Regions from separate parts of the Desulforamulus aquiferis genome, predicted to be linked through region 1. Evidence: riboswitches for the same ligand, from Rfam matches in the RefSeq annotation. Region 1 holds a riboswitch; each other region holds the start of a gene.

Region 1 (10,238 bases):
TTTTACATATTACGGAGGGGTTCCCGAGCGGCCAAAGGGAGCAGACTGTAAATCTGCCGTCAGACGACTTCGAAGGTTCGAATCCTTCTCCCTCCACCATATTGGGGCGTCGCCAAGCGGTAAGGCACCGGACTTTGACTCCGGCATTCGTTGGTTCAAATCCAGCCGCCTCAGCCAAGCAAAAAAGATGTGCAATGCACATCTTTTTTGCTTGGCTGAGGCTTTCGTAATGAACGATAGTTACCTGGCAATCCTACTCACTAGGTCGGTTAATCCCGGTCATTTTTTGGATTTTCTTTATATAATTGGCCTTTCCGGTATCCCAGGTTTCATGATATCCACCTTTACCTACCAGAGACCCTTCCCCTGTAGTTCCGGCATTTTTTAAGAGGCCCTTGATCCTTTTCGCCATTTCATCACCTCCATACTTTACTCCTTATTATTGTTTCCTTAATAATTACAATAATATTTACATAATTGTCGCCTACTTGTCTTAGTTTTTTGATTATTTGTGGCATAATAATATTACACTTGAAATGTTACCTCTTTGTCCGACTATTTTTGGTCGGGCATTTTTTCTTTTTTATAAAAATTTACTCTTGCATAGCAAATAACAATATAATATAATAATCATTGTCGGCGGGACAAAGTCCCTCGAAACAAGTTAAAATGCGGCAGTGGCGGAATTGGCAGACGCGTAAGATTCAGGTTCTTATGCCCGTTAGGGTGTGGGGGTTCAAGTCCCTTCTGCCGCACCAACAAAAAGAACTGCAACAAGCAGTTCTTTTTTTATGCTAATAAAACTCCTTAACCTTGCAAAATTCAAGGTGAGGAGTTTTACTATAATATGCTATTTACTTATTCCAGTATCTATTCGGGTCGATTTATACCCAGGTGGTTTTAAAAAGAAGAATAATACAGCACCTATAAAGGATGCAATGGCGGTAATCAAAAAGGATGTTTCAAATCCGTTAGTTGTATCATGTATATACCCAGCCACATAGGGTGAAACCACCGCTGCAACACCAAAACCAAGGAGTATGATGCCATAATTCATACCCATATTGCGTAGACCCCAAAAATCTGCTGTTATGGCAGGAAATACGCCAAGGTAGCCGCCATAGGCAAAGGCAATAATAGCTATTAAAACAAGAACGGAGTAGCCTTGTGCTTTAGCTAAGAAAAGCATACATAACCCTGCTATTATCAAAAGACAAATGATGGTTGTTTTTCTTCCCAATTTGTCCGACATAGCTCCCCAAAAGAGTCGACCAAAGGAATTAAAAAGTGCAATAACCATTACCCCACTGGTGGCCGCTGCATCAGAAAGTCCCCCTTGTATGCCTAGCACCTTGGCAAAGGGAATCACCATTAAGCCTGCGGCAGTGGCTAACATCAGGGTGATACATACCATATAAAATTGGGGTGTATAAACCATTTCCCTGGTGGTGAAATTTTGCTTTGTCAAGGTACCTCCAGTGCTAACTGGAGGTGTCCAGCCAGCGGGTTTATATCCTGGCGGTGGATTTTTAATAAACTGGGCTCCTATTATGCATACAGTGGTAAAAATGGCAGCAAACCATACAAAAGTCTCCAAAACACCACGACTACTAATCAAATATCGGGCTAATGGTGTAAATATTACCCCCCCAAAACCAAGGGCAGATACTATCAAGCCAGTTATTAACCCCCTTTTGTCCGGGAACCATTTCTGACAGCAAGCAATTATGGTAGGATATGTAGTGCCCATTCCAAAACCACCAATAACACCATAGGTTAACCACAACCACCAGGGGCGTTCTGCAGTGGTAAAGGAGGCCAAAAACACGCCGATGCCTAATATTATTCCCCCTCCAATAATTACAGGTTTAGGGCTAAATTTATCCTGAAGCATTCCGCCTATGGTGCTCCCACAGACAAAGATACCAAGGACCAGGGAAAAGGTCAGGGCAACGGTGGCCTGGGACCAATCAAAAAGTTTAACCACGGCGGGCTGAAATACACCCCAAATATATACCGTACCCAGGCATAGTTGGATAGCAATACCGGCAATGACAGGCAGCCACCTGTTTTCTGTACTTTCTTGGTCAACAACTTGATTCAACTAATCAGCTCCTTTAATTTTTATAATATTTTGAATACCGAGAACACTCCTTGCTATTACTTGTAAATTTCCCTATAAAATAGAATTTATATTATGGAGTGTAAAGTAATTATTATAATACATCATTACTTGTCAAATTTATAGACATAATTATCATTTAATATTATTTAATAATCAGAAACTTCCCTCTATAAAGAGAAGCACCTGCATTTGCACGTGCTTCTCTTTATAGATCATATTTCTATATTCCCTTGTCCTGCCCTCAATTTTGAGTTTATTGCCTCAACAAGGAACATAGTTGAAAATACATGATATAATTCACCGGCTACACTCTCCACCGAACCCTCCCTATCTTTTAGAGATTCCTTCAAAACTATTTCAAAGGAGTATGCCTGTTCCATTCTTCTAACAAATTCCTTTATAATTTTCTCTCTGGTTTCTTCGTCAGAAATACTTGACCATAAGTCCTCAGTTATTGGTCTAGACCCACTAAGCTCTTCGATCAAAGAAATAAAGATTTCACGAATGTGGTTATAGGTTGGCTTTTCTAAGTTTCCTATCTTCATTAGACAATCCTCCTGGTAAAATTCTTGTATTAGTTTATTATAAAATTATAGCAGGTATCATTTCAACTAAAACTAAGGCTGCCTATTGATTCTATTGTTATTACTTTCTAACTATAAAAAACCCGGCCATTGCCGGGTTGAGAAACTTTATAGTCTTCTAATCTCAGGACATTTCATTCTTAATAGATTATAAGAGAATGGTGCAAAGTATTTCTCTCTGTTATCGCAGTTTGCATTTACACAAACCAAGGCAGGTATAGATTCTGCATAACAGACTGCGATATCTTCCTCCACCGTAACATTTACTAGTTTTTCAACCAGTATCTGCCCACAGGTCGGACAATTCTTTACAAATTGTGTCATTACGGTATCCCTCCTAGTGAAAGTTAATATGTAGGTAACCGCAGGTAACTTTCAGTTAGTTTTCAATATTCAGTTTCTTTATTTAATTATACTTTAGATAACTAATAAGTCAATATGATAGCACAAATATTAATTAGTATAGCCCATATAGTAGACCCCTAGCGAAAAGCCAGAGGTCTATTGGAAAGGCAACCCCCTACCCTTCCATGGGTGTCGGTTTTTCCAGTGGTTTTGTTGACACCTTTGCCCGTTAACCTTTCCGCGCATTCCACAAGCGACGGGTGGGCTTTGGTTTTATCTTACCCCGCTGGATTCTTCTTATCCATGTTGTAGACCCTAAGATAGGCTATTTAGTTCCTCGGTATATTTAGAAATGCTTGGATAAAACTTCAGCTCTTGCATACGGAATATACTCCTATGTTTGGCGAGAAGAGTTTCTAGCTGATAACCTTCTGCCGCATCTATGATGACTACCTTTTCCAATGCATCATTATGAACCATGGCCTTGCGAAACATCCAATTAGACCTAAAGTCCGTAGTGGGAAAGGAGTATCCAATCACAATAATTTCCCTGGCCCTGGTTAATGCTTCCCTAGCCTGTCGCCAAAGCTCTGGAATAAAGGGTATGGACTGATAATTCTTCATTAGGGTTGGGGGTATAATTACTCTGCTGAGCCTATGGCAGCAATGTTCTGTAGCGCATTTTACCATGTTGGCCATTCCGTTTATAATTACACTATTACCCTGTGGGTCACTATGCTCATAGGTATACAGTTGACCACAACTGGGGCAGTAAAGCCAATTTAAGGAACCGTGCAGCTTAAGAAGTTTGACACTGGAGTTTTCCTTCCTTAGAGTATTTTTTTCTTGAACACTATTTAATTGTTGGCAGAAAATACCATAGCCATCCCTAATGGACCAGACCAAGCCAGGTTTTTGCAACTTGTAAAGGGCAAAATCCATGAGTAATTCGTAATTAAAAGAAATTATATTGTCACCTGGCTCAAGGGATTGGGCAATACTGCGATGATGGGGACAGGGCTCACCGTAAAGTATTTTATCAAAGGTGAGGGCCATCAATAAGAGGTATTCCTCATATGCCTGCAACAGCCTTTCCCTGCCAGGAATATCTTCCTCTAACTCAATACTTAACAGGGTTAGAACCTCTTCCATGTCCAAAGTTGCTTGATTCACCTTTTCCCTGGGAACACCCCAAAATAGTTCAATAAAGTTAAATATATGTTCGTATTTTAAATTTCCGTCTCTGAAGTGCCTATCTCTTATTTTATGGATGTTCAAGACCTTCATGGCTTTTTCAAAAAAGTTTTTTGCTACAGGGCTAGTTTCTCCTAAAAAGGAACCTCTATAGGAAGCCCCCGCTCCTGCTCCCAGCACATATACTTTTGACACTTTTTTCCTCCCTGGCTTTACTTCGGTAACATTTATTATGGTTCCTTAGAAAAAAAATAACCCTGGTATTAACCAGAGTTAATCTCTTCTAAACACTTTTATGCAAGAAGTATTGGGCGGGAATATTTATATAAAAATAAACCTTAATATCTGTGCCGAGAAGAAAAACAAGGCAATATAGCAGATACCAAATCCAAAGGCATTGGCCAGTTCTGAGTCTTCTTTCTCTAACCAGTCGGTAACTTCATCAACAATCTCCAGCTCTGGGTTAGTTACTGTATTATTGACAACCGGAAAATCAAACCTTAGCTCAGCACTTTTCATGTACATCACTCCGAACACCTGTTTGTTGATGATATCTTATACCAAACACTTGTTCTTGTCAAGCATAAAAAAAATCCTGATAAATTATCAGGATTATTTTTTATTAGTGGGACTTACCTCCCAGGTTATAAGGTATAATTCTTTTTTCCCATGTTCTCAAGGTTATTTGCTCACCCTTATTTTCCACAAGATATTGGGGTAATATGGGTGTTTTGCCATATCCATTGGGTGCATTGATGATATAAGTTGGAACAGCCAGTCCAGATGTATGACCCCTCAACTGTTCCATAATTTCAATTCCTTCATCTATACCTGTAATAAAATGTCTTGTGCCCTTAACGGCTTTGGCATGGAAGATATAGTAGGGCCGAACACGAATTTTTAATAGGCTTTGATTTAGTTTCTTCATTACATTGGCATTGTTGTTTACGTTCTTTAATAAAACTGCTTGGTTGCCAAGTACAACTCCAGCTTTAATGAGTCTATCGCAGGCTTCCTTTGCCTCCGGCGTAACTTCTAAGGGGCTGTTAAACTGAGAGTTAATATAAATGGGCGGATGTTTTTCTAGAACTGCACATAATTCTGGCGTTATTCTCTGGGGCATGGTAACAGGAGTTCTAGTGCCAATACGTTTAATCTCAACATGGGGAATGTTATCCAGCTCGGTCAGCAACCAGTCAATTTGTTTATCCGATAGGAGCAGTGCATCTCCCCCGGTAATAAGTACATCTCTAATTTCAGTGTTTTCCTTAATGTACTTTATTGCTGACTCCAGTGCTTTCCGCGGCTTATGCACATCTATCTCACCAATATTTCTACGACGTTGGCAATGGCGGCAATACATGGCACATTGGTTAGTTACATTAATAATGAGTCTGTCGGGATATCTTCTGGTGATAGCTGGGGCAGGTGAGGTAAACTCTTCTCCCATAGGGTCCTCGGCACCATACCTATCCTTTGTTTCTTCAATACTGGGTATTGCCTGAACCCATACAGGACCTTTTACTCCACCGGCTATGGCAAGTGCTAGATAATAGGGTGATACTGCCCAGCGATAGTGCCTGCCAACCTTGTCTATGTCCTCAAGTTCCTCTGAGGTAAGCTTTAGTAGGCTTCCTAGCACTTTTACATCCCTAATACGATTTGTCATTTGCCAATGCCAATCTTTCCACTGCTCTTCGCCTGCTTGAAAATAGTTCAAGATAGCTGCTTTGGCTTGGCAATACTCTTCCTGAATCTCAAACCCATTAGGTATGTTTTGTTTCTCTTTTAAGTAACCATCAATTCTTGCTTTGAGTTCCCTGGCTCTTCTTAAAGCTACTCTTCTTTTCTCCTGTTCCAGCTGTAGTTCTTCATGTCTCAAATTTACGGACATAAACATACCTCCCTTTCTCTTATCGCTTACGAAGTTAGCTGACGGGTTCGGGTCGAAAGGATAAAACCCTACCAGTACCTGGTACTGGATTCACCCCAAAAGGTCGGTTCCTCCGCTCCTGTTATCAGGATTAAGCAACATATTTTTACAGGCAACATCATATTACTAGCAAGTTGCCACAACTTAATTTTAACATAAAGGTTGCCTGTATACAATGTCATGCATGGTCAACTTAAGTATTCTTAAGAAACTTTTAATATTTATTTGAAGTAATCACCTGCATCTTTGGATAACAATGACAAGTCCAAAAAAAAAACAAGGTGTTTATCACACCTTGTTCAGATTGTCGAGAAACTACCTATATTCGGGTTTTAATAATCCCTCACGACTCCTCTCTCCGCAGTGGACAGCGCTAATCCCTTGCTTCGTGCGAAAATGGGCCGCCTTCGAGTAAACATCGTGTTTACCTCAGGCTTTCGCGGACATCCATGTCCGCTCACCCATTTTCGCATCCTCAGCTTCGCGAAGCGCTGTTTCCACTGCTTCGAATGTCGCTGTTCGGGATTATTAAAACCCAGTTGAATCCTTTTCAACAGGCTGAACAAGGTGTTTATCACACCTTGTTAACAATCTGTTAGACCCTTACTAAGCCATCCTTACATTCTGGATTAACCGTTCCATAAATAGTTAAGATATCTCCACCTTGAATCACCCTGTCGGGATCAGGATCGACTATTTCTTCCTCACCTTTTCGTTGGATAGCTAAAACTCTACTTTCATTTAATCTAGATTCTGACAAGGAAAGACCCACCAAGGGAGATTCAGCTAACACCTTCCACTCCTCGATCTTGTAAAGACGGGTCTCCAACTGAAGTGTGTGCTCCATGAGTTCTTCCATTAGCTTAGATATTTCGTCGTTAATTTTATCCCTTTCCCTAACTAATTCATGGAGTCTCTCATGGATACCTGCCAATACCCTGCGCTGATCAAAATCCTGCATATACTTTTGTGCAGCCGGCACAGATTGAACCACAACGCCAATTCCCGGAGCCACCTGGACTATCCCTACTTCCTGTAAAAGGGTTAAGGCCCGGCGTATTGTCTCCGGCGAAACATTATATTTACCCGCTAAAGTAGATCGGCCAAATATCTTTTGTCCTTCCTGGTATTCCCCTCGCACAATGCGATCTGCAATATCTGCTGCAATAGTAATATATCTTGCTAAGTGTACTTCACTGTTCGGCAAAAAGGTACCCTCCAGAAAAAGCTTTGATAATATCCTATTATAGCCGGGACAGATGAAATAAAAAAGTGTAGAAGTAAAAAATAAGTCAAAGTCAGTACAAAAATACAGTTTTGGAGATAATCATCAAATATATAGCTAAAGCCGCGGTACCAAAATTAATGGCAGCCGCGGCTCGTTATAAGCTCTAGAAATAAAGATCCCTCACACCAGCTTCAATTTGCGTTAGTCTCTCCTCGGTAACGGCCCTAATTTTTTCATTACTTATTTCGCCAAGGTGTTTACGGATTGTCTCTTCGCCAACCTCCTTGGTCTCAGGGGAAGCATAATCCATTAAGTACTCTTTGAAGGTTAGTATGGCATTAGGCTGACAAACGTTTTGTATTTCTCCTGTTTTAGCCAGGGCCATAAAGCGATCTCCTGTACGGCCCTTGCGGTAACAGGCGGTACAATAGCTGGGCAGCCAGCCTGACTGACAAACTCCACGGAGCACCTCATCCGGTGTTCTGTGATCGTCTACATAGAACTGAGGGGCATCTTCCTCATCACACCCAGCAGTCTCAAGTTTAAGGGAATTCTTTTTATCAGCCTCTTTTTTATATCCTCCTACACCAGTACAGGAACCGGCGGATATCTGGGAAATCCCGCGATCTAACAGCATATCTCTGTATTCAGCACGTTCTCTGGTAGAAATAATCATTCCGGTATAGGGTACAGCCAGGCGAATAATTGCCACCAGTTTCATAAACTGTTCGTCATTAACCAGATATGGGAAGTTATCATAATCCACACCACTGGCTGGTCGAAGGCGGGGTACTGAGATGGTATGAGGCCCTACCCCAAAACGTTCTTCAAGATGCAGGGCATGCATCATCAGTCCCATAACCTCAAATTTATAGTCATACAAGCCAAATAGAGCACCAAAGCCTACATCATCAATACCTGCCAGCATAGCCCTGTCGTGGGCTGTGGTGTGCCAGTCATAGTCAGCCTTAGGCCCGCTGGGATGCATTTTTTCATAGGTTTCCCGGTGATAGGTTTCCTGAAATAAAATATAAGTACCAATGCCTGCATCCTTCAATTTCTTATAATCTTCAATTGTTGTGGCAGCAATATTTATATTGCAGCGACGGATACTGCCATTATCAAATTTGATGCTGTAGATAGTCTTTAGACTCTCTAGCACATAATCAATGGTACATTCCACAGGGTGCTCCCCGGCCTCAACAGCCAGCCTCTTGTGCCCCAGGGACTCAAGAATCTTTACTTCCTCGGCTACTTCCTCTTGACTCAGTTTACGACGCTTAAACTTATTATCTCGGCGGTAGCCGCAATAGGTACAGTTATTTACACAGTGGTCACTAATATATAATGGTGCAAACATTACCAGGCGCTTGCCATATATCTTTAGCTTTATTTCACTGGCCACCTGGTACATTAAGTCCAGTAGCTCCTTATCTTCATTTTGAAGTAATATGGCAACTTCTTCAGGTGTCAGACCCTTTGCTTCCCTGGCCTTTTCAATTACCTCTCTTACTTTATCGGGAGAAATATCTTTAGCCTCAGTCAAAATCCTATTGATTTCCTGATCATTAATAAAATCTGCCCGCTCCCACTGGTTGTTATAAATCTCAGCCTTATTAATTGCCATTCAAATCAACCGCCTTTCACCGGCTATCCGCCGTTATTCTCTAAATTTATCCTTAGGGCTGTCTCCCCGTCCACTTCCGACGCTGCGACCTATTTCCTTTATTAGAGAAGTAATCTTTCCGTGGGATTCATCGGCATCTTCCTTACTGCCGGCTTTCTCAGGGTAAATTTGATAGAGGGCCCGGTAACTGGCGGGAGACAAATTTGGCATAATTACATTGGCACCGCAGCCCAAGGCCATCTGTCGCCCCTTTGGGTGGAGGGTTCCCGCTGCCGTGGTGGCTGGCAGATGTGTCTTAGGTAGTACTAATCTTGCCACTGCCAACACCCTTAAGGTAAGACCCAGATCCCCGGGAGAGCTGTCTCCCACTGGGGTTTGCTCATGGGGAATAAAAGGTCCTATGCCGGCCATCTCCACATCCAGCTCCTTTAGAAGCAGGATATCATCGGCCAGGGTTTCCACCGTTTGACCCGGCAGGCCCACCATGTTTCCAGAGCCTACCTGGAATCCTAGCTCCCTGAGCCAGTTAAGCCTCTTAATCCTCTCTGCCAATGTAGTGCCAGGTCTCAATTTGCTAAAGAGGCCACTATCCGCCGTTTCATGCTTAAGCAGATAGCGATCCGCCCCTGCCTCTTTAATTAGTTGATAATCTTCAAGACTTCTTTCTCCAACACAGACAGTAACTGCGAAATTCCCTACTTCTTTTACCCTGCGCACCATCTCGGCCAGTTCTGCACCTGAGTAGTGGGGGTCCTCACCGGCCTGCAGTACAATGGTTCCGTAGCCGAGACCAGCTGCATATTCCGCTGCAGCCAGGATTTCCTCCAGGGGAATCCGGTACCTTCTAATCTCCCTGTTGCTTCGTCTCAATCCACAGTAAAAGCAGTCATTTCTACAGTAGTTTGAGAACTCTATAATACCCCTTAGATGAACTTCTTCACCAAAATTCTCTTGTCTGACCTTATCAGCCAGGCCGAATAAACCCTCTTCCTCTTCTCCTGGTAATGCCTGGAGCAGAGTAATAATATCCTCTCTGTCCAATCCCCCCCCCGAGGCTCCTTTCTCCAATGCTTTGGCAAACTCTTCTCTCAAGGGTATCAACCCCTTCCAATATTATTCTTCATCATCTAAAATACCTTGAATCATCGGGAAGGGAGAGAGGGCTCTCCTGAGAATACCTTGAACGTAAGCGATACAAACCC
Region 2 (10,238 bases), on a different contig from region 1:
TAGCAAGAGGAGATCTTTTACTTCTCGTCAATGTAATGTGAGCATGTAATGGACTTTCTTTCATAGTTTCAATAGTATAAGAGAGACCATTGGAGCGCTGATCCATATAAATATCGTTAACCTGCTGAGGATCACCTACCATAACGATCTTTGTACCATTTCCAGCCCTAGTCACTATGCTTTTAGCTTGTCTTGGCGTAAGATTTTGAGCCTCATCAATTATGACAAAGTAATTAACTAAGCTTCTTCCCTGGAGATAGGCCATGGATTCTGCAACAATCATTCGCCTTTCGAACAACTCAAAAACCTTATCACTGAGTTCGGCTTCGTCATTATATCGATCGGGACTTCCATCCACCAATTGTTCCAGATTATCGTGTATGGGTCTTAGCCAGGGTGCAATTTTCTCTTGCTCGCCGCCAGGGAGAGCACCAATATCTTCAAGACCTTTGCTTGGTCTAATTACCAGTATTCGTCGATAACTTTTATTTTTTATATTCCTAAAACCGATTTTATCAAGGCCCGCAGACAGAGCAATGAGAGTCTTTCCGCTACCTGCTAACCCACTTAGGGTCACTAGAGGAATATTGTCATCCATCAGTGCTGTTCGAGAAAACTTTTGTTCCGTATCCAAGTGAAAATTATAGAAAGAAGAATCTCCCCCTGAGATCTTAGAAAGCATTTGGCCTTTATTAATGGCCAGGGCAGATTTCTTGGGAGTTATGTCACTGACAAGCTTATAAAAATGATTAATTGGTTCTTTTAATGTCCAAGCAATTTCACCATTTTGATAAAGTTGATCAATAATCTGGTCTGGAACTATCAGATCACTCCACCCCATGTACTGATCATCCACATCTGCCACTTGTTCATTACGGTATTCCTGGGCATCTACTCCTATAAGGTCACTTTTTATCCGGAGCATTATATCATTGGTGACAACAGCTACTTTACTCCCATCTAACATTAAGCCCAAAGCCACAGAAAGAATTCGGTTATCTGCAACGCTTAAGTTCCAAGATTGCGGCAATGTTACTTCTCGATGGTTCATCTCGACTTGTAGAATGCCCCCATTAGGAAGTGCTACGCCTTGATTGAGTTTACCGCCTTTTTTGCGGAGCTGGTCAATAAAACGACCAACCCAGCGGACGTTGGCTTGGATTTCCAGATTCCGATCAAATTTTTTTGCATCCAGTTCTTCTAGTACCACTTCAGGGATTACCACAATATTGTCTTCAAAGCCCATTAATGCCTGCGGAGATTGGAGCAAGATAGATGTATCCAGAACGTAGGTTTTAATAAAAATACGCCTCCTTAGAAATTAGTAATGGGGATTTATCACTAAATAACCAGGAATAACAGTTGTTTTTATATTATTATTCTCATCATATTCGACAATTCCCGCTTGTGTCGGTATATTTAATCTAATTTTAACTTAAACGTTACAGGTGCTGCCTTATTTTATAGATGCCAAGATATTCAATCAAATTATGTTGCCAGACCTTTAACCTTAAATTAATATTCCTCAGTTCTTTGCATAACAAATAATTGCTATAATAAGTCATAATATGTAGAAAGAGGTAACTTTGTATGAGAAGTTTAAAATCAATACTTATTAGCATTTCGTTAACCATCACTACACTAGTATTTGCTGCTCAAACAGGGTTTGGGTTGTACCAGTTTAACGACATTATAAAAGATAACATTGAGATTTCCTTAAAGACTCAGGTGGATAAGGAAGCAGCCTATCTAATAGGTCAGATTAATTCTGTGGGAAAAGTTAGTGAGGCGATCTCCAACAACATTACAGCCATGAATATATATGATGAAGCTTATATGATAGATATGCTAAAACCCTATGTAAACAAAAACCCTATGGCTGTGGGAGCAGGATTTTGGTTTGAGCCATATGTAGTTAAGGCAGATGCTATGTATTACGGTCCCTATATGTATAAAGATAATGGACAACTAGTAGAAACCTGGGATTATAGTAATGAAGAGTATGATTACTTTCAATACGATTGGTATAAGAATGGATTAAATACTGACAAGGATATTGTATGGAGTGAGCCCTATACTGATTCTGTTACCGGAGTTACAATGATAACAGCAGCAAGCCCTATCAAGAAAGATGGAAAAGTATTGGGGGTAACTACTTGTGATATAGGCCTTAAAGAGCTTCAAGACTACATCACAAAGATTAAGGTCGGAGAAGCGGGCTATGCAGTAGTTATTAGTAGTGAAGGATTCTATTTGGGTCATAAGGATTCTACCAAAGATATGAAAGAAAAGATTACTGAGGAAAAAAATGAGGATATTAAATCATTAGGCAAGTCGATTTTAGATTCTAACAAAAATGATGTTAAGTTGGTTGGCTCAGAATATTATGTGGCACATACAAATATCGGTGATACGGGCATGAAGCTGGTAATGTTTATGCCTCAATCAGAGGCAACGAGCGTTATCAAAAAATATTTTACTACAAATATAGTAGGATTTTTGATAGCCCTTGTGCTGATGGCTGCCTGCCTCTATGTACTAATAACACAAAAAATAATTAACCCAATTAATAAATTAGTTGAGGATTCTGAAAAGGTTGCCTCCGGAGACCTTACAATATATGATCAGGGGTATAAAACTAATAGTAAGGATGAAATTGGGCAATTGGCAAAGGCCTTTGAAAAAATGGTTTACCAGACTAAAGAGTTAGTTGGTCAAATTCTAGATAAGTCTGACCTAGTTGCAAATTCAGCTCAACAGTTGGCTGATAGTGCCCATCAGACAGCTGCCAGCGCTACTGAGACTGCATCAACTATGAATCAGATATCCTCCACAGTGGAGAACTCAAATATTGGTATGCAGGAAATTGCAGCTTCTTCCGATTCTGCTGCTATACAGGCTCAAAAGGGAGACAGTGAAATAGCAAAGATAACAGGCCAGATGCTGGATATTGCTAACTCAACCCAAGGTGTCGCGGGAGTCATTAATGAGTTGAGTAGAAAATCTTTAGAGATTAACCAAATTGTTGAGTTAATAAATGGAGTTGCCGAGCAAACAAATCTTCTAGCCTTAAACGCAGCTATAGAAGCTGCCAGAGCAGGGGAACAAGGTAGAGGCTTTGCGGTGGTAGCCGAGGAAGTTAGAAAGCTGGCTGAACAAACAAGCCAGGCCACAAAAAGAATTAGTGGTCTAATAGCAGCTCTTCAGAACGAATCAGAAAAAGCGGTTGAACGTATTGAGGAAAATGTTCGAATGGTTAAAGTGGGCTCTAATTTAGTGGATGAAGTTGGTGAAAACTTCAAGGGTATTATACAATCTGTTCAAGGTTTGTCAGACCAAATAGAACAATTGGCTTCAGCATCTGGGGATATGTCTGCCGGAATACAAAATGTTGCAGCTGTTACGGAAGAACAAACTGCAACAATGGAGGATATTACGGCAACTACCGAGACCTTAGAAGCAATGGCAAAGGAGTTAAGAGCTTTAGTTAACCAGTTCCATATTTAATACAAATTTTGGGACGTAGCAGGGTTGGTATCAATCCTCACCAATTATCCCCAGACTTCTTCGGCAATTTCCTTAATAAAGGAGAGCTTATTCCATTGCTGCTCCTCGGTTAGGATATTGCCCTCCTCTGTCGAGGCAAAGCCGCATTGAGGACTTAAGCAAAGTCGGTCTGCAGGAACATATTGCGCTGCTTCCCGAATGCGGGCTATGATTTGTTCTTTATCCTCCAGTTCTCCATGCTTTGAGGTAACCAGCCCGAGAACCACCAGCTTGTCCCCGGAAATTTCTTTTAAGGGTGAAAAATCACCGGAACGGTCGGTATCATACTCCAAATAATAGGCGGAAACATTTTCGTTTCCCAGCAGGTTTTTTGCAACCGGATCATAGCCGCCGGAGGTTGCCCAGGTGGAGTGGTAGTTGCCGCGGCAGACATGGGTGGTTACCGTCAGGTCAGCCGGAAGATCGGCAATGGCATCGTTATTTAGCCGGAGGTAGAGATTTTGGAGTTCTTGAACGTCATATCCCTCGCCAGCCATAGCTGACCAGAAGTCTTTATCACAGAGCATGCCCCAGGTGCAGTCATCCAGTTGGATATTTCGGCAGCCCAGTTCATAAAACGCAAGAATTGCCTTGCGATAAGCGGTGGAAATATCGCTATAGAGTTCATTCCGATCTGAATAGTATTTGTCAATTTCTTTTTCATTTTCTCCCCGAACCAGCTCCGCAAATAACTGGGCAGGAGCCGGTATAGTCTGCCTGGCAATAACGTCATCACCGGCTATTTGCTTTAAAAAGCGGTAGTGCGCCAGAAAAGGATGATCTGAAAAACGAATTTTTCCCGAAAGGCGTGCAGAATCCGCCCGGGTTTCTTCTCCATGGAATAAATATCCATGCTCCATCATCACATGCTCCACACCGTCAAAACCCCAAAAGAAATCAAGATGCCAATAACTGCGGCGAAACTCTCCGTCTGTTACGGACTTCAATCCAATTTCCTTTTGCTTGGTGACAAGCCTTCGAATTTCTGAGTCCTCCACCTGGGTTAGCTCTGCCTGTGTAATTTTCCCGTCTGCAAATTTTTCCCGTGCATCTTTGATTGCTTGAGGACGCAGAAAGCTTCCGACGATATCATAACGGAAAGGTGCAATTGTTCTCGTTGTAGTGTTTTCAAGTAAATTAGCCATATGTTGCTCTCCTTACTAAAAGTTTTTTTCAGTATAGCACGGAGAAAAACATATAGGGTAACGCTTAAAATTAATAGATGGATATAGATTATAACTATAACCTACTCCTGCAATTGAAGACCGTATTCCTGGATCACAGACTTCAATTCATCCAAATAAGCATTTGCCTGATTGCTGAGACGAACCTGATGGTTTGCAATCCAGCCCACCTGAATATAGTCGTCAACCTGTAAGGGTACAGATATAATGTTGTCTCCGTTTAAATCGGCACTGACAATCCCGGTGGAGATAGTATAGCCGTTCAGCCCAATCAGCAGATTGAATAGGGTAGCCCGGTCGCTGACATGGATGCTTTTCTTATGATATACCGTACTTAAAATCTCTTCTGAAAAATAAAAGGAGTTAAATTCCCCTTGTTCAAAGGACAGGTAAGGATAGTCATCTAAATCCTCCAGAGTGACAGATTCCCTAGTGGCCAGGGGATTTTGTGCACTGATAAAAATATGGGGCTTTGCAGTAAAAAGGGGATGAAAATCAAGTCGGTTTTCCCGAAGCAGTTTTTCAATGACCTTGCAATTGAACGGGTTTCTATACAAAATCCCGATTTCGCTTCGTAGATTTTTAACATCTTCAATTATTTCATATGTTCGTGTTTCCCGCAGAGTAAATTCATATTCATCCGCACCGCTTTTCCTAATGAGGTTGACAAATGCATTGACGGCAAAGGCATAATGCTGTGTGGAGATGGAGCAAAGCTGACGGGAAGGCTTTTTATTCAGATAACGCTGTTCCAGAAGTCCCGCCTGCTCCACCACCTGCCGGGCATAGCTGAGAAACTCCGCACCATCTACGGTTAGAGAAATTCCTTTTGTAGTGCGTATGAAAAGCTCGATGCCGATTTCAGCTTCCAGTTCCTTGACAGCGCTGGAAAGGCTGGGCTGAGTTATGTACAGCCTTTTTGCAGCCTCGTTGATAGAACCGCAGTTAACGATTTCAATAATATATTTTAATTGCTGTAAAGTCATCTTTGTTCCTCCAGTTTATTTTGGTAAGTATATCACGAAATTTATTTTGCTGAAAAAGCTAAGAAGAATGAGCAAATAAGTAAAGAGACCAGCTAGCTGCTGTCGAGTAGCTACTTAAGATTTATGCCTTAAAATCGAAATATATATAATAGAGTAAATATTAGAGGATTTTAGAAAGAAACTCAGTATATTAAATAACGATCGTACTATATAGAAGAGGGTGGTAATGTGAAGATTAACTTTACCAAGAAGCAATTCAGGACATTATTGGATCTGGTTTATGCTGGAAATATGGTAATCAACTCCACCAAGTATGATAATGAAAGTGAGGAACATGAGGAGCTGCAGAGCTATATTTTCTCCTTCTGTAAAGATTACGGGTTTGAGGAACTGGTCGAATTTGACCGTGAGCTTGATAAATATTATGAGACCAGAGAGTATGAAGAAAGTGGAATTCTGGATTTTATAGATGAGTATGATGATTATATATTTTGGGATCAGTTAGTATCTAATCTAGCCAGGCGGGATGCCAATAATGAAGTGGTGGCAAGGGCAGCAAAACCGTCAGCCGAAGTTCTTTTCAGAAGGTCCCTGGAGCTTGAGAAGAAGTACTCTAAGGAGTTTGAAAAAAACGGTTTGGAAAATGTGAAAGTGCTATTTACAAGTAGAAGAAGGGCTTAATAAGCACGAGGAAATTTAAAGGTTAATCAAGTAGCTTATACTCAACCTCGTCTATAGCTTTCATTAAATCATGTGCTTCAGAAATAATATACAATGCAAGCTTCATTATTTCTTCGTCGCTTGTATTCTTTGAAATTAGCCTTGAGTATCCCATTATCCTTCCGGTACTATCTTTTAAATGTATTAAAATATTCGGTTTCTTCATTATACCAAACACCCATTCCATAAGATTGCTTGCCAAATAACAACAAATACATCCATATAATACCATATGTTGCATGAATAATGCAACTAAATTGCCATATTTATGCAACATATTAAATAACTAAGCAAATCAAAAACCCTTAATTCGCAGAATCAAGAGTTAGCTGTATAACCATTTTATTAAAATGAATTGAGCAAAAGGAAATTAGATATGAAAGGATATTTGCAGGACTGAAGTCTACAGGTATTTAAAATACTAGCGATAAAAGATTTATAAAACCCGAAAAATAATAAGTCAATAAACTAATTACTTTCTTAAATAAGGACTGCTTATTTCAATCGGGTTAAAGAATGCTGCCACATCAACCTTTAAGCCTTCGGCAATAAGAAACAACATATCAAGGGAAAAAGATGTACTAGCCTGGGGAGCCTCAATTTTACTGATATGACTCACACTGACATCAATTTTTTCCGCCAGTTCTTCCTGTGTTAGCCCACGAAGTTTACGGTAATAGGCTACTTTTCTTCCGATTTCTCTATATTTATGTAGGAACTTCTTTCGTATACGCAATACTTGCCCACCCCCTCCGTTCATTATAGGGGGGACTAACTGCAATTACACTTCATTGCTGGTGCAATATTATTGCATTATTGTTGCAACTTATGACATATTATGGATTAAGATTCTGGGATTTAACATTATTATATAAATGATATTGCATGTTCTAATTTTGTAATAATTGTGATATAATTTATATAATAAAATCATGCTGAATTCTCTAAGAAGCGGGGGAACCACTTCCCAGGGGTGAATTTCTAATAAGAAAAGGGGCAGCTATCCCTAACCCGACAGCTAACTCCGTAAGCATTAAGCCACAAGTATTATGATCAGAGGGTCATAATACTTTGTGGTTTTTTTATTGCCAGATAGGCATAATAAGTTTCGGTTAGGGGGAATTGGCCAGTTATGACAAGTCCGGTAGTTACCACGGATTATTTTGTTTTACTTGTAGCCCTTTTTTTAATTGTTGGGGTATTGGCAACCAAATTTTCTACTCGTATGGGTGTACCTGCACTTATCCTTTTTATTCTTGTGGGAATGATTACCGGCAGTGATGGGCTTGGGATCATATATTTTGACAATGTCAAGCAGGCTCAGATTATAGGAATCTTAGCACTTGTGATTATACTTTTTGAAGGTGGACTGCATACAAAATGGTCCACAGTAAAGCCAGTTGCAATTCCGTCAATAAGCCTTGCCACGGTAGGAGTTCTAATAACCTCTACAGTAGTTGCAGTTGCCGCTAAGGTGATACTAGGGGTAACCTGGTTTGAAGGCTTCGTGTTTGGGGCAATTGTGGGTTCTACAGATGCTGCTGCGGTTTTTGCTGTTTTAAAAGGGCAAAACATTCGTGAGAGACTTGCCGCAACACTAGAAGCAGAATCAGGAACCAACGATCCAATGGCGGTGTTCCTGACAATCTCTTTCATTAATCTAATTTCAATAGATGCCGTCAATTATTATACGTTGATTGGCTCGTTTTTTTGGCAGATGATTGTTGGGTTAATAATGGGCCTGGTCATAGGGAAACTAGCCCTTAAAGCTATAAATGGCATAAATTTAGAATCCAGCGGTTTATACCCGGTTTTTGCAGTTTCATTAGCCCTATTGACCTACAGTGTAACAGCCTTAATAGGAGCAAGTGGTTTTTTGGCGGTTTATGTGGCTGCGATGCTAATTGGAAATTCGGAGCTGACCTACCAATCCTCTATATTCAAGTTTAATGAAGGCTTCGCCTGGATGATGCAGATCCTTATGTTTATGCTCCTTGGTCTATTGACATTTCCCGCACAATTATTTACAGGGGAGGTCGTACTAAAGGGCTTGATGCTTTCGGTAATACTAATATTAATTGCTCGCCCCGCCGCAGTTTTTATATCCTTGATTAAAATGGGATTTGACTTTAAGGAAAAAATCTTTCTGTCCTGGGCAGGTTTAAGGGGAGCAGTGCCGATTGTTTTGGCAACCTTCCCCATGATAGCCGGGTTAGAGAACAGCCAATTATTTTTCAATGTGGTGTTCTTTGTTGTTTTAACCTCTGCCCTAATCCAGGGGTCTACCATCACGACTGTTGCAGCAAAGCTTAACTTGCTTGGACCAAGAAAGGTTGAGCCCCCCCATTCCTTAGAGCTGGTTTCAATAGGAAAGGCAAATGCAGAAATTGTTGAATGTGAAGCTGATGAGAAGATGAGTATAACGGGTAAAAATTTAGAGCAGATTACCTTTCCTAAAGATGTACTGGTTACTGCAATTGTTCGGGGCGGGGAATTAATAACACCATCCGGACAAACAACAATTGCACCTGATGATATTCTTTACATCCTGGTATCTAGAGATAGCAAAAAAGAGTTGAAAAAATTATTAAAGGTTTAATGCAGTAATTTAAATAAAATAGCTGCCCGGTTAAATACCCGGGCAGCTATGGAGTTATTAAGCTAGGCAGCAGCAGCAAATGACAATAATAAGGATTATAAGTAGGAGAAAACAACAACAAATGGGTAATACTCCACCTGCGCCAAGAGTCTCAAAACCCATAGAATTCACTCCTTTTTATTTAAGATATTCTACCTCCAATAAGAATGATACATATTTTGCCAAAATGGTAAAATTAAGGACCAGGAATGGATTTACCCATTCCTGGTCCTTGCATATAAAGCTAGAGTTGAAAAAACCATCTGTAATAGAAGTTGGATATCGTAAAAGTTATTAATAGTGTAAGCCAGGTCCAATACCACTTCCAGTTAATATATTTAATAAGGTTAGTATATCTTTCTAATATTATTTCGAAAACAGTTATGCCAGAGGTGTAATAAACATAATGCAGCAATTGTTTGCCAACGTCCTGACCATAAGGGTAGTACAGATTAAAGAAAATGCAGATAGTCGGATAGGCGAAAAATTCAAAGGTGAAGCTGGTACGATTTGCCTTTGGGAAAAGGCGTACCGGGTATTTGATCAGCCCTTTTTCTACCACCAGCAATCCAAAAAACCAGGTTAATAGTTGTTTAGATAAAAAAATTACTTGAGCATCACGAATCTTGTCCCTTGGCACCAGCAATATAAGCAGCAAGATTAGTATTATCCATGAAAGGATTTCTATTAACCTGTCCTTGGACAAGGCCATTACCTCCAATACATAATGATACAGCATTTCCCTAGGAGCAGAATTATTGTGTTGCATTATTTAAGTGATTTTAGAAGCCAAGGATTGCAAATCCTTGGCTTCTAAAATAGTCATATTAAAAAGTTATAACCCCATAGCCTTATTGCTAATAGGTTGACTTGATTTTATTCTTTAATTTAAAAGAGTGGAGGGCCTAATAACAGGTCCTTATTTAGTTTTGGATACTTGTACCACTGTGAGCCCCCCACCCCTAATATTAAGCAATTTCCACACCACCTCCTTGCCGAATATTATCTCCTAATGTATAGACATTATTCACCTAAAAAAGAAAATAAGCACAGAAATAAGAGGTCATGGGATTGATATTACTTGGCATATATTAAATTATCACAGAGGGCTCAAAATGTATTTGCCTTTGGGCTGAATAGCTTTAGTTTGACAAGCTGGTAATA
Region 3 (10,238 bases), on a different contig from region 1:
TGCGTATCTGATGTATCACACAGAGTTGAATTTGTGTTTTTGGGAAAGCAGTATTAATAGCCTCGGAAAAGCCGGAAAGCCCGTCTTTACAAGCAATAAGAATATCTTCTACGCCACGGCTTTTAAGGTCGTTGCACACACCCAACCAGAATTTAGAACTCTCATGTTCACCGACCCAAATGCCCAATATTTCCTTGTGTCCATCCATAGTGATGCCTAAAACACTATAGGCAGCTTTGTTAATTATCCTGTTGTCCTGACGCACCTTGAAGTGAATAGCATCTAAAAAGACGATGGGATATACCCTATCTAAGGGTCTAGACTGCCACTCTGTAACCATTGGCATTATTTTGTCAGTAATTCTGCTAACCATTGTTGGTGAAACGTCGATACCATAAATATCACGCATATGGTCTTCAATATCCCTAGTAGACATACCTTTGCTATACATTGCGATAACTTGATCTTCCAACTGATTTGAGGTTGTTTGGTATTTCTTTAATATCTGGGGTTCAAATTCTCCGTTACGATCCCGGGGTACCTCAAGTTCAGTTTTACCAAACCTAGTCTTAACCTTCTTCTTACTGTAACCATTACGATTGTTACCACTGTTTATGCCAGCAGTATCATGCTTTTCATAGCCCAAGTGTTCATCCATCTCAGCTTCAAATACTTCTTGAAGTGTGTCCTTAAATAGATCCCTGAGTTTTTCTTGAACATCTTCAACCGTGCGGCAACCTTTTGCCAGTTCTTTAATAAAAGACGAGTTTTGCATAAATGATAACCCCCTTAGTGGTAAGTATTACCATTTACACAAAACTCGTTACGTTCTCAGGATTTTTATTATTTCCACTGTCTACTTGACAGGGGGCAGTTCATTTGACAAGCAGAAGGTCTTTTGTTCACAATTAAATCTATAGATTTTTAAGCAATATAAGTCGCTTCACGTTATTTAAGACGCTATCATTTGTTACTTGTATCATTAACCACTTGGTACCGTTAAACGGTTTCGCAGTTCGTACTGTTTCAAGAACCTCAGTCTCAAATTCATTTGTCATTGCTTCAACCAACGGCACTAAATCCAATGAGATTACTACCAGTGCGATAAAGCCATCTTTTTCTGGATATAGGGTACAAATAGATTTGCCTGCTTTTTTATATTTTATATTCCAGCCCGGTTTTGCAGAGCATTTACTATAGGCAAGCTTAGGCGAGGCTTTGTAGCTTTGCTGAATAAAAGCGTTCATTTCCTGCCAGCCTTCCTGGACAGCTTTATTCATATAGCAGCATATATCTTCATAGGTAGGCGTAAAACTGGCATCCAGTATTAAATCTATCTCGGTCACCTTGGCACCTCAATAAAAATTACTACTATTTAATGGGGAAAACAACTTTGGTTAGCAGTTCGCTTTCAGGAACTTCCATAGGGGAGTTGTAATAAAATTCGTAAGCAACTCCCGTTGGTGCATAACCATTTTCATTGATCCATTGCATCATGGCATTATATACAGGTTCCATTTGGTTATATGGCCCCTTGTACATGCATGAGACCTGCCTCCCTGCGGGGATTTCACTTGATTTTATTTCACCCTTGCCCGGCAGAGGTTTGGCAACGGGAAATCCCATTTCCACATCCAGGTCTTCCATATCCATGTTGTAGTAGGCCGCAAAGGGCGCTTCAAAGGGTTTTTCACCAAGCTCATTTAGGTAATTGATAATTGTGTGGTATGCTTTGCCCAACTCCTGGGGCAAATTGCCCACGGCAGTTCTTGTGCGCATTGAGAGTACAGGCTGTGCTTGCTGCTCATTCAGTTCAAATTTGTAGTCCATTTTTATCACCTCTATTTTTTCTTGATTATATCATTCTAAACCTGTCACCATAATGTCATGTTTGCTGCAAATATTTTTTATAAATCCCTTCGCCAATTTTGCATAGTTTTGTACGAATGTGAGGTGGGTTTATTACTTCCACCCCTGTGCCAAAGCTTAGCAGAAAACCGTAGAGCCAGTTGTTCTCAGGCATCTCTGCCATTACCATTATTCTCCCATCATCACCTTTACAAACCTCTTCACCAAAACATTCCTCAGCTAGGCTTGCAAATTCCTGTTCAAATACAAGCTCCAATTTAATCATGTTTTCTGGCCTTTGTCGGTTACCTTCCCAGGGAAGTTGTTCAAGGGATATTTCGCGGGGTTTATAGGATTTATCTGTTACAGTTAGTTCCTTTATCCTTGCTAACTTAAATAGCCTTAAATCCCGCCGCATAAGACACCATCCATAGAGGTACCAGCTTTGCCCCTTTAGTACCAGAGAGTAGGGTTCAACCTCCCTCATTGTCGTATGTCCAGATGAGTCGGTATAGATAAAATTTAGCTCCTTCAGGCTATCAATGGCCCTTCTAATGTTAGCTGCTTTAACCTTAAGGGACTGGTTCCCTCTCCAGGGTGAAAGGTCAATGACAAGCTGATTCACCTTAGTTTCCAGGTTTTCAACCTGGGCTGAGGACAAGGTGTTTTTAAGCTTTTCTAATAGAATCTCATGATTTTTGTCCGGTAAAGCCCCTGCCATGCCTTTGGCCATGGTAATTATGGCAGCCATTTCATCCTTGGTGAGGATGCTCTTGTCCAGGCGATAGCCCTTTGCTATCCCTATGCCTCCATTAAACCCTTGATAGGTCACAATTGGTATTCCCGCAAGGTCTATGGCATCCACATCCCGCAGAATTGTCCTCACTGAAACACCGAACATTTCAGCTAATTCCTTTGCCTGGACACGTTCTTTTCTAAGTAATATGACAAGGATTGAAATAAGCCTCTCCAGCTTCAGCATGTTCACCGCCATTCATCATTTATATCTCCAAGGGCGTGACTTTTATTAGATTATAAAGCCTAACAATTTTTATGTCAGGTGTAAACATTAGGGTTGACAAGGAAAAATATAATGCTATATTTACGATAAAAATCATTTGGCCTTGCCTTTGGCCCAGATAGGAGTATTTACATGCCCAAGCTACTTTTGATTATATTTCTTGTTCTAATAATTGTAATCTTCGCTGTTATTACAGCTTCATTGGTAGGAAATTATTTGTTTAATCAAAAGGTAAAACAAGAATTGGAGCAATTGCTGGCAGGGAGTGGGGATAGTGTCGGGCAAATCATTGAAAAAAAGGATTTAGCAGGGTTGCCTCTATGCGTGCAAAACTGGCTGCAATACTCTCAGATTATTGGTAAAGAAAGAATTACCACGGTTTATTCAAAACAATCTGCTCAACTGAGACTAAAAGAAAATCAGCCCTGGATGCCTGCGGAAACGGAATACTTTTATACCACAAACCCACCGGGCTTTATTTGGCGGGCTAAAATTAAAGCTGCCCCATTGATACACATAGCCGGAAGGGATATGTTCACCGAGGGTAAGGGCAATATGCTGATTAAAATCCTGTCTTTATTTACTGTGGCCGACGCCCGTGGAGAGGAAATTGATCAGGGCACGCAACTAAGGTATTTAGGTGAAATTGTTTGGTACCCAACGGCGGCTTTATGTGACTATATTAAATGGGAAGAAATAGACACCCATTCGGCAAGGGCCACCATGAGCTATGATGGCTTATCAACCTCCGGGGTGTTTGAGTTTAATGATCTGGGTGAGGTTACCAGTTTTTCCGCCGATAGATATATGGCGGTGGATGGAAAGTACGTTCTGGAAAAATGGCTGGTCACCATGAAGGATTATCGGGAATTTGAGGGCATAAGGGTGCCGACCCGGGGAGAAGTCGTCTGGAGATTGAATACCGGGGATTTCAGTTGGTATCATTTTGAGCTTAATCATATTGAATTTAATAAACCGGTGGTTGATTAAGAATTACTTAGACTGTCTTTTTATTTCAATTGTATTTATAAGCCTAACGTTAATTTGAAACGTTAGGCTTTACCCAATGGGTAACCCTTACCCAACAAACTCCAGTATTTCCCCGTCTGGCCCGGAAAAAAAGAATATTTTCCCTCCGTTAAACTCTCTGGGTTCATCGGATATACATTTCACCCCAAGCTCCCGGAGCCTGTTAATTTCTTTTTCAATATCAGCTACATGAAAGGCGATATGGTTAACAACACCTTCGGGGAGATTGTTCTCCTTTGTTTTATCCTGAATAAATTCTAATATGTCGTTTCCGCTCATGGCAAAGATTATCTTCACCCGTTCATTTTCATGACGCTCCTTTTCTTCACAGCCTAAAACCTCTTGATAAAATTTCATGGACCTTGCCACATCTTTAACCTTGATGCCGATATGGGCAATTTGGTACATATTATTGCTCCCTTCTAGTCCCAAAAACCTTCGTGGACTTTAACAACCTCTTGCTCAATTTCGGGGAAAGGGCCAACTACCTCAATCTGCTTTTGTCCCCTGGCAAAGACTTCCCTACAGGGTAAATCGAAGGTTGGGTTTTGCTCATTATCCCCGGTGAGCTGCAGCAGCCTCTGCTCACTTATTCCATAGACCACCCGTCCAACATTACCCCAATAAATGGCCCCGGCACACATGGCACAGGGCTCCGCCGTGGTATACAAGCTGCATTTCCAGAGAAACTCTTTCGAATACTCTTTAGAGGCCCGCTCCATAAGGGTGGTTTCCGCATGTCCGGTACAGTTTGCCTCGGTGATTTCTATATTTTCCTGTTCCAAAAGTACGATCCCCTTCGGGTCAACCAGCACCGCCCCAAAAGGGGTATTACCGTGCTCCCTTGCCCGCTGTGATACCTCGATTGCTTTACGGAGATAGTATAAGTCTTGATGTTCTGCCATGAAAATAATCCCCATTTCATTAAAATTGTTGGTTGCCTAGGCTATATTTTACCATTTATTTAGCAATATCTATCGCTTAAGTAAGAAAAGAACCAGGGGTTATTGCAAACCCTGGTTCTTTAACTTATACTAGCCCTTTGCTTTGTAAAAATTCTTTTACCACTTCTGCTTCGGCTTGGCCCTCAACGGCTGTTTTGAAGTTTAGCTGCTGCATCTCTTGATCACTAATTTGCCCGGCCAATAGATTTAAAACCTCTTCCAACTCGGGGTGCTTCTCCAGGGTATTCTGGTTAACGGTTGGTGCACTGTAGTAGGGAGGGAAGAAATTTTTATCATCTTCTAATATTGCCAAATCGTATTTAATCAGTTCTCCATCGGTTGCAAAGGCATTTGTTACTGATATATTTTTATTAGCAATGGCTTGATAGCGTAAGGCTATCTCCATGGCCTGCTCTTTCTCAAATTTCATGTTGTAGGTTTCCTTTAGTCCCTTTAGGCCATCTTCACGGTTAATAAATTCCTGGTCGGTACCAAAGGCGAGCTGTTGTGATACTTGTGCTAAATCGGAAACTGTCTTTAGATTATGCTCTTCTGCAGTTTCCTGGCGAACTGCTATGGCATAGGTGTTGTTAAAACCAAGGGGCTTTAGCCACTTAATATTATGCTGCTCATTATATTCCTTTTGTACGATATCATAAACCTTATCAGGGTCTGTTTCCACAGGCATATTTAGTACCGCCATTAATCCTGTTCCTGTATAATCGGCGTATACATCAAGGTCACCCTTTTTCAGTGCTTGGAAGCACACCAGGGTTCCCCCTAAATTCAACTTTCGTTCAACTTGCAGATCAGTTTTTGCTTCAATTAGTTGAGCCATAAGCTCACCCAGAATAATGCTTTCATTAAAGTTCTTAGAGCCCACTACAATCTTTTCCTTGCCACCGGCGGCATCTCCGCCTCCACAGCCAGTTATGGCCAACATTAAAATCAACAATGAAGCTATTAAAATATAGTACTTTCTTCCCCTCATTTTGTACCTCCCTTTATTGAACTGATTCCCTTGTCTTTAATCCCTTTGGAACAGTGATTTTCTCTAGAGTACCTAATATTACGTCTGACAGTATGGCCAGTAACGCAGCCGGTATAGCAGCAGACAAGATCATAGAGTTATCGGCTAACTGTATACCTCTCCAGATGGGACTGCCAAGGCCTCCGGCACCAATTAAGGTCCCTATGGTAGCAATTCCTATGGCCGTCACCATGGCCACCCGAAAGCCGGATAACATGACTGGAAGGGCTATGGGTAATTGCACCTGCCATAGCAACTGCAGCTTGGTCATTCCCATACCTCTACCTGCTTCTATTAAATTGGTATCGACACCCTTTAGGCCCAAATAGGTATTCCTTACTATTGGTAATAAGGAATATACCACTAATGCAGATATCAAGCTGCCGTTGCCAAGGCCAAAGTAGTATAGGGCTATGGCCAGCATTGCTAAGCTGGGAATTGTTTGCAACATATCTATTAGACCTAGCACAGGGGTTGCCAATGAACGTATTTGCAGCAAAATTATGCCTATGGGTATTCCTATGAGTGCGGCAATCAATACTCCGGAAGCCGATAGCCACAAATGTTCAATGGAAAGGGATGTTATTTCAAACATAGTACACCTCCTTCATTTTTTATTTTGCCCTTAAGCCCTGTGGCGTTACTGCTTTTTCAATTTGTGTGATCATCAAGCCAAATAAAATGGCCAGTAGTGACGCGGGAATGGTGCCTGCAATGATTAGATTAATGTTTACCATGCTGATACCACCAAGGATCAAATCTCCGAGCCCTCCTGCACCTATTAGGGCTGCCACTGTGGCCCAGCTTACGATGTAAACTGTGGATATCTTAACACCACCAATAATTAGAGGCAGTGCCAATGGCAGCTTCACCAGGGTAAGAAGTTCCCATTTATTCATACCCATTCCTCGCCCTGCCTCAACCAGAGCGGGATTTACCTCTTTGATACCAGTGTACGTGTTGCGAAGAATCGGAAAGATGGAATATAGAAAAAGTATCGTCATTGCGGGGAGTAAGCCGATGCCTAAAATAGGAAAGGCAAATCCGAAAAAAGCTAAACTTGGTATGGTTTGTATTGTTCCTATAAATCCTAATACATACCGGGCTACTTTTTCCCGGTCAGCCAGCCAGATGCCTAGAGGAATGGCAAGCAGCGCACCTAAAGCAACGGATCCCGCTGTAATATAAATGTGCTGCCAGGTTAACATCAATATTTCATCATGGCGGTTAATAAAGGTTTGTATTAATTCATTCATGCTGTTTCTTCCTCACCCCAAACCACATTTGCCAGGGCATTTACCATACTGGTACGGGTGATTATCCCCAGCACTTTATTATTGTCATCCTCCACCGGGATATAATCTAACCTTTGGTTTATTAGCATATCAAAGGCATCCCGGGCCAGCGAACCGGCTTTGACCGTAGGCACACTGCTGTATGCCAAGTCCCCCACTTTATAAGCATTTTTATAAGCCCGTAAGGTTTCCACCGAAAGGGTGCCCAATAACCTTTGCTGGCTGTCTACCACCAACAAGGTATTTACCCTTTTACGCTTCATTAATGCTACAGCCTCAGCTATGCCCTTCTCCGGACTTATAAGTACCGGGTTAGGATTCATGATGCTTTCAACTGCTTGCAGCTCCTGACCGTTTGTTCTATGCTTTCCTATGAAATCAACAACAAAATCATTGGCCGGCTTGCGCAAGAGCATCTCGGGAGTATCCAACTGTACAATATTACCGTCTTTCATCAAAACAATGCGGTCTGCTAATTTTAAGGCTTCATCCATGTCATGGGTAACAAAAACTATAGTCTTGTGCAGCTTACTTTGGAGGTTTTTCAATTCATCCTGGAGACTTTCGCGGGTTATCGGATCAAGTGCCCCGAAGGGCTCGTCCATAAGAATGATTGACGGCTCTGCTGCCAATGCCCTTAATACACCAATACGCTGCTGCTGTCCGCCGCTTAATTCATTGGGGTAGCGATTTGTATAAAGCTCCGGGTCCATGTCCACCAGACTTAATAATTCCCTTACCCTATTAATTCTTCGCTCCTTGTCCCAGCCCAGAAGACGGGGCACTACGTCCACATTTTCTTGGATAGTCATATTGGGAAACAAACCGATCTGTTGAATAACATAACCAATTTCACGTCGCAGCGTCACCGGGTCCATTTCCATGACGTTTTTACCCTTTACAAAGATATCCCCGGAGGTGGGCTCCACAAGACGATTGATCATTTTTAAAGTTGTAGTTTTACCACACCCACTTGGTCCAATCAGAACTAAGAACTCACCTTCTTTGACATGTAAATCCAGCTTGTCTACCACAACAAGATCACCAAAGGACTTTGTTATTTTTTCAAATTGAATCATATCACTCCCCCATTCAAATGATCAAAAAACCCCCTTGGAATTATTCTCCAAGGGGGAAGACGACAAAAAATTAGTACAAATGATTAAAGTAAAGATTTAACCATTGCAATTTAACTTTTCTACGCCTACGAAGTTAGCTGACGGGTTCGGATTGAAAAGTATAACCCTAACAGTGTGAAGCACACCGTATTAACCCCAAAAATATGGTTCCCCCGCTTCCCCAGGAATGAGGAATTAAGCGACATATAGTATGATTTTTTTTGGACAAATTTAATTTTAACATAATATTTAAAATTGTTATAACGTTATAAGCCTTGTTAATATGGCATTTAATAAAGAATAAAGTGATATTACACAATTAACCTATAAATGCTAAAAGTTCTTCACGATAACTGTGGATCCTTAGGGATTCTTAGACAATGGACCACAAACTTAATAATCTAATACTATTAATAGCTTGCCGGTGTATTCAGGTTTACCTCTGGCACCAGTCCTTCTTTCGAGGCACGTTTTAGCAGGGTGGTCACGGCCTTAAAGCCCGTTTCTCCAAGATTCTCTGTAAAGTCGTTCACATAAAGTCCAATGTGTGCCTGTGCTACCTCTGGCGACAGCTCCTGGGCATGCTTTAGTACATACTGTTTAGATTCCTCCGGGTGAGCCCAGGCATATTTCACCGAGGCTCGAATCCAGTCGGCAATTGCCTGGAGATTCTCATTTTTACGGGCTACGATAGCTCCCAGCGGGATTGGCAGGTTGGTATCCGACTCCCACCAGCTGCCTAAATCTACCAATAGCTTTAAGCCATAGGAAGGATATGTAAAGCGTGCCTCATGAATTACCAGCCCAGCATCTACCAGACCGTCCCGTACCGCAGGCATAATTTCGTGAAAGGGCAGCACTTTAATTTGGCCAACTCCCCCCGGCACATTTTGGGCTGCCCATAACCGGAAAAGCAGGTAGGCCGTAGACCTCTCACTGGGTACCGCTACACTTCTCCCGGATAAAAGGCCGGGCTTCTTGGCAGAATCTACTGCCTTTGAAGTCAGTACCAATGGGCCACAACCTCGCCCCAAAGCTCCCCCACATGGTAAAAGATCATATTGGGACAATACCCAGGGCAGAGCTGCATAGGAGATTTTGATTATATCTGGTCCCTTTAACCCGGCTGCCAGATTATTTGTTATATCAATATCTGCATAGGTAACCTCAAGCTTAGGCGCACCAGGAATTAATCCGTGCACCCAGGCGTGAAAAATAAAGGTATCATTGGGACATGGAGAAAAAGCTATTTTGATCATTTCAACACCCTCACTAATATTGAAGTAGCTGCTTCCAAAGCCTCTAAGGCCTCTTTGATCCGCCAGGCACTACGGTCACGGGGGCCTACCAGATTGGAGATGGCCCTAAGCTCCAAAACTTCTACACCGCTGTCCTGAGCAGCCAAAGCCACTCCATAACCCTCCATGGCTTCCGCAGCTGCCCCCGGAACCCTGCCAGCCAGCTCCCTGGCCTTCTCTGCGGTGCCGGTTACCGTTGATATCGTGAGAACAGGCCCGGTGTTAACAGGAAGTTTAGATCCAAGCAGTGTCTCGTACACCAGATTCAATAAATCCTCATCAACAGGGACTCTGGATGAGCCAAAGCCTAATTGCTCTAAGCTGCAAAACCCCTCCTGGGTCTCCGCCCCCAGATCAGCAGCAATAATTTCACTGGCCACCACCAGGGAACCCACCTCCGCCTTACCGGGAAAGCCCCCACCGATACCGGCACTTATTACCAAACTATATTTTGCCCTTGCTAGGGCTTTAGCCGTTTGAACTGCGGCGGCTACAGGTCCAACACCTGCTGCCAGGACATCAAAGCCTGTCTCACCCCCCAGTCCCCTCAGTACAGCATCCCGCTCCGCTGGAACGGCGGTCATAATCAAAATACGTTGTTCAATTCGAGGCTTATATGCACCTTTGACACTATTCTGTACTCCTTGTGTATTCA

What was found. A riboswitch is a leader RNA that binds a small molecule or an ion and turns the genes downstream of it on or off. The one in region 1 is predicted to bind cyclic di-AMP.
Region 2: linked by a shared signal. The riboswitch ahead of P6N53_RS07250 (potassium/proton antiporter) and the one ahead of eam (glutamate 2,3-aminomutase) in region 1 are both predicted to bind cyclic di-AMP.
Region 3: linked by a shared signal. The riboswitch ahead of P6N53_RS08930 (ABC transporter ATP-binding protein) and the one ahead of eam (glutamate 2,3-aminomutase) in region 1 are both predicted to bind cyclic di-AMP.

The regions. Positions count from the first base shown of each region.
Region 1 covers NZ_JARPTC010000002.1:173,466-183,703, reverse strand. Annotated here, with positions in the region: tRNA gene P6N53_RS02035 (tRNA-Tyr) at 14-99, shown strand; tRNA gene P6N53_RS02030 (tRNA-Gln) at 103-177, shown strand; gene P6N53_RS02025 (hypothetical protein) at 254-412, opposite strand; tRNA gene P6N53_RS02020 (tRNA-Leu) at 672-758, shown strand; gene P6N53_RS02015 (L-lactate MFS transporter) at 851-2,104, opposite strand; gene P6N53_RS02010 (hypothetical protein) at 2,338-2,670, opposite strand; gene P6N53_RS02005 (hypothetical protein) at 2,818-3,033, opposite strand; gene P6N53_RS02000 (SIR2 family protein) at 3,370-4,443, opposite strand; gene P6N53_RS01995 (hypothetical protein) at 4,570-4,767, opposite strand; gene eam (glutamate 2,3-aminomutase) at 4,871-6,142, opposite strand; cyclic di-AMP (ydaO/yuaA leader) riboswitch at 6,150-6,289, opposite strand; gene P6N53_RS01985 (GntR family transcriptional regulator) at 6,777-7,388, opposite strand; gene hydG ([FeFe] hydrogenase H-cluster radical SAM maturase HydG) at 7,573-9,036, opposite strand; gene hydE ([FeFe] hydrogenase H-cluster radical SAM maturase HydE) at 9,070-10,134, opposite strand; gene hydF ([FeFe] hydrogenase H-cluster maturation GTPase HydF) at 10,150-10,238, opposite strand, start outside.
Region 2 covers NZ_JARPTC010000009.1:102,952-113,189, forward strand. Annotated here, with positions in the region: gene P6N53_RS07215 (PhoH family protein) at 1-1,306, opposite strand, end outside; gene P6N53_RS07220 (methyl-accepting chemotaxis protein) at 1,591-3,507, shown strand; gene P6N53_RS07225 (5-methyltetrahydropteroyltriglutamate--homocysteine S-methyltransferase) at 3,552-4,691, opposite strand; gene P6N53_RS07230 (LysR family transcriptional regulator) at 4,793-5,716, opposite strand; gene P6N53_RS07235 (hypothetical protein) at 5,945-6,397, shown strand; gene P6N53_RS07240 (hypothetical protein) at 6,420-6,602, opposite strand; gene P6N53_RS07245 (helix-turn-helix domain-containing protein) at 6,909-7,172, opposite strand; cyclic di-AMP (ydaO/yuaA leader) riboswitch at 7,360-7,483, shown strand; gene P6N53_RS07250 (potassium/proton antiporter) at 7,569-9,035, shown strand; gene P6N53_RS07255 (CBO0543 family protein) at 9,319-9,843, opposite strand.
Region 3 covers NZ_JARPTC010000012.1:108,177-118,414, reverse strand. Annotated here, with positions in the region: gene P6N53_RS08980 (IS256 family transposase) at 1-775, opposite strand, end outside; gene P6N53_RS08975 (DUF3788 domain-containing protein) at 915-1,346, opposite strand; gene P6N53_RS08970 (GyrI-like domain-containing protein) at 1,372-1,830, opposite strand; gene P6N53_RS08965 (helix-turn-helix transcriptional regulator) at 1,886-2,842, opposite strand; gene P6N53_RS08960 (DUF6544 family protein) at 3,002-3,859, shown strand; gene P6N53_RS08955 (VOC family protein) at 3,947-4,306, opposite strand; gene P6N53_RS08950 (nucleoside deaminase) at 4,321-4,803, opposite strand; gene P6N53_RS08945 (glycine betaine ABC transporter substrate-binding protein) at 4,928-5,833, opposite strand; gene P6N53_RS08940 (ABC transporter permease) at 5,847-6,467, opposite strand; gene P6N53_RS08935 (ABC transporter permease) at 6,487-7,128, opposite strand; gene P6N53_RS08930 (ABC transporter ATP-binding protein) at 7,125-8,246, opposite strand; cyclic di-AMP (ydaO/yuaA leader) riboswitch at 8,354-8,497, opposite strand; gene P6N53_RS08925 (1,4-dihydroxy-6-naphtoate synthase) at 8,696-9,541, opposite strand; gene P6N53_RS08920 (futalosine hydrolase) at 9,541-10,238, opposite strand, start outside.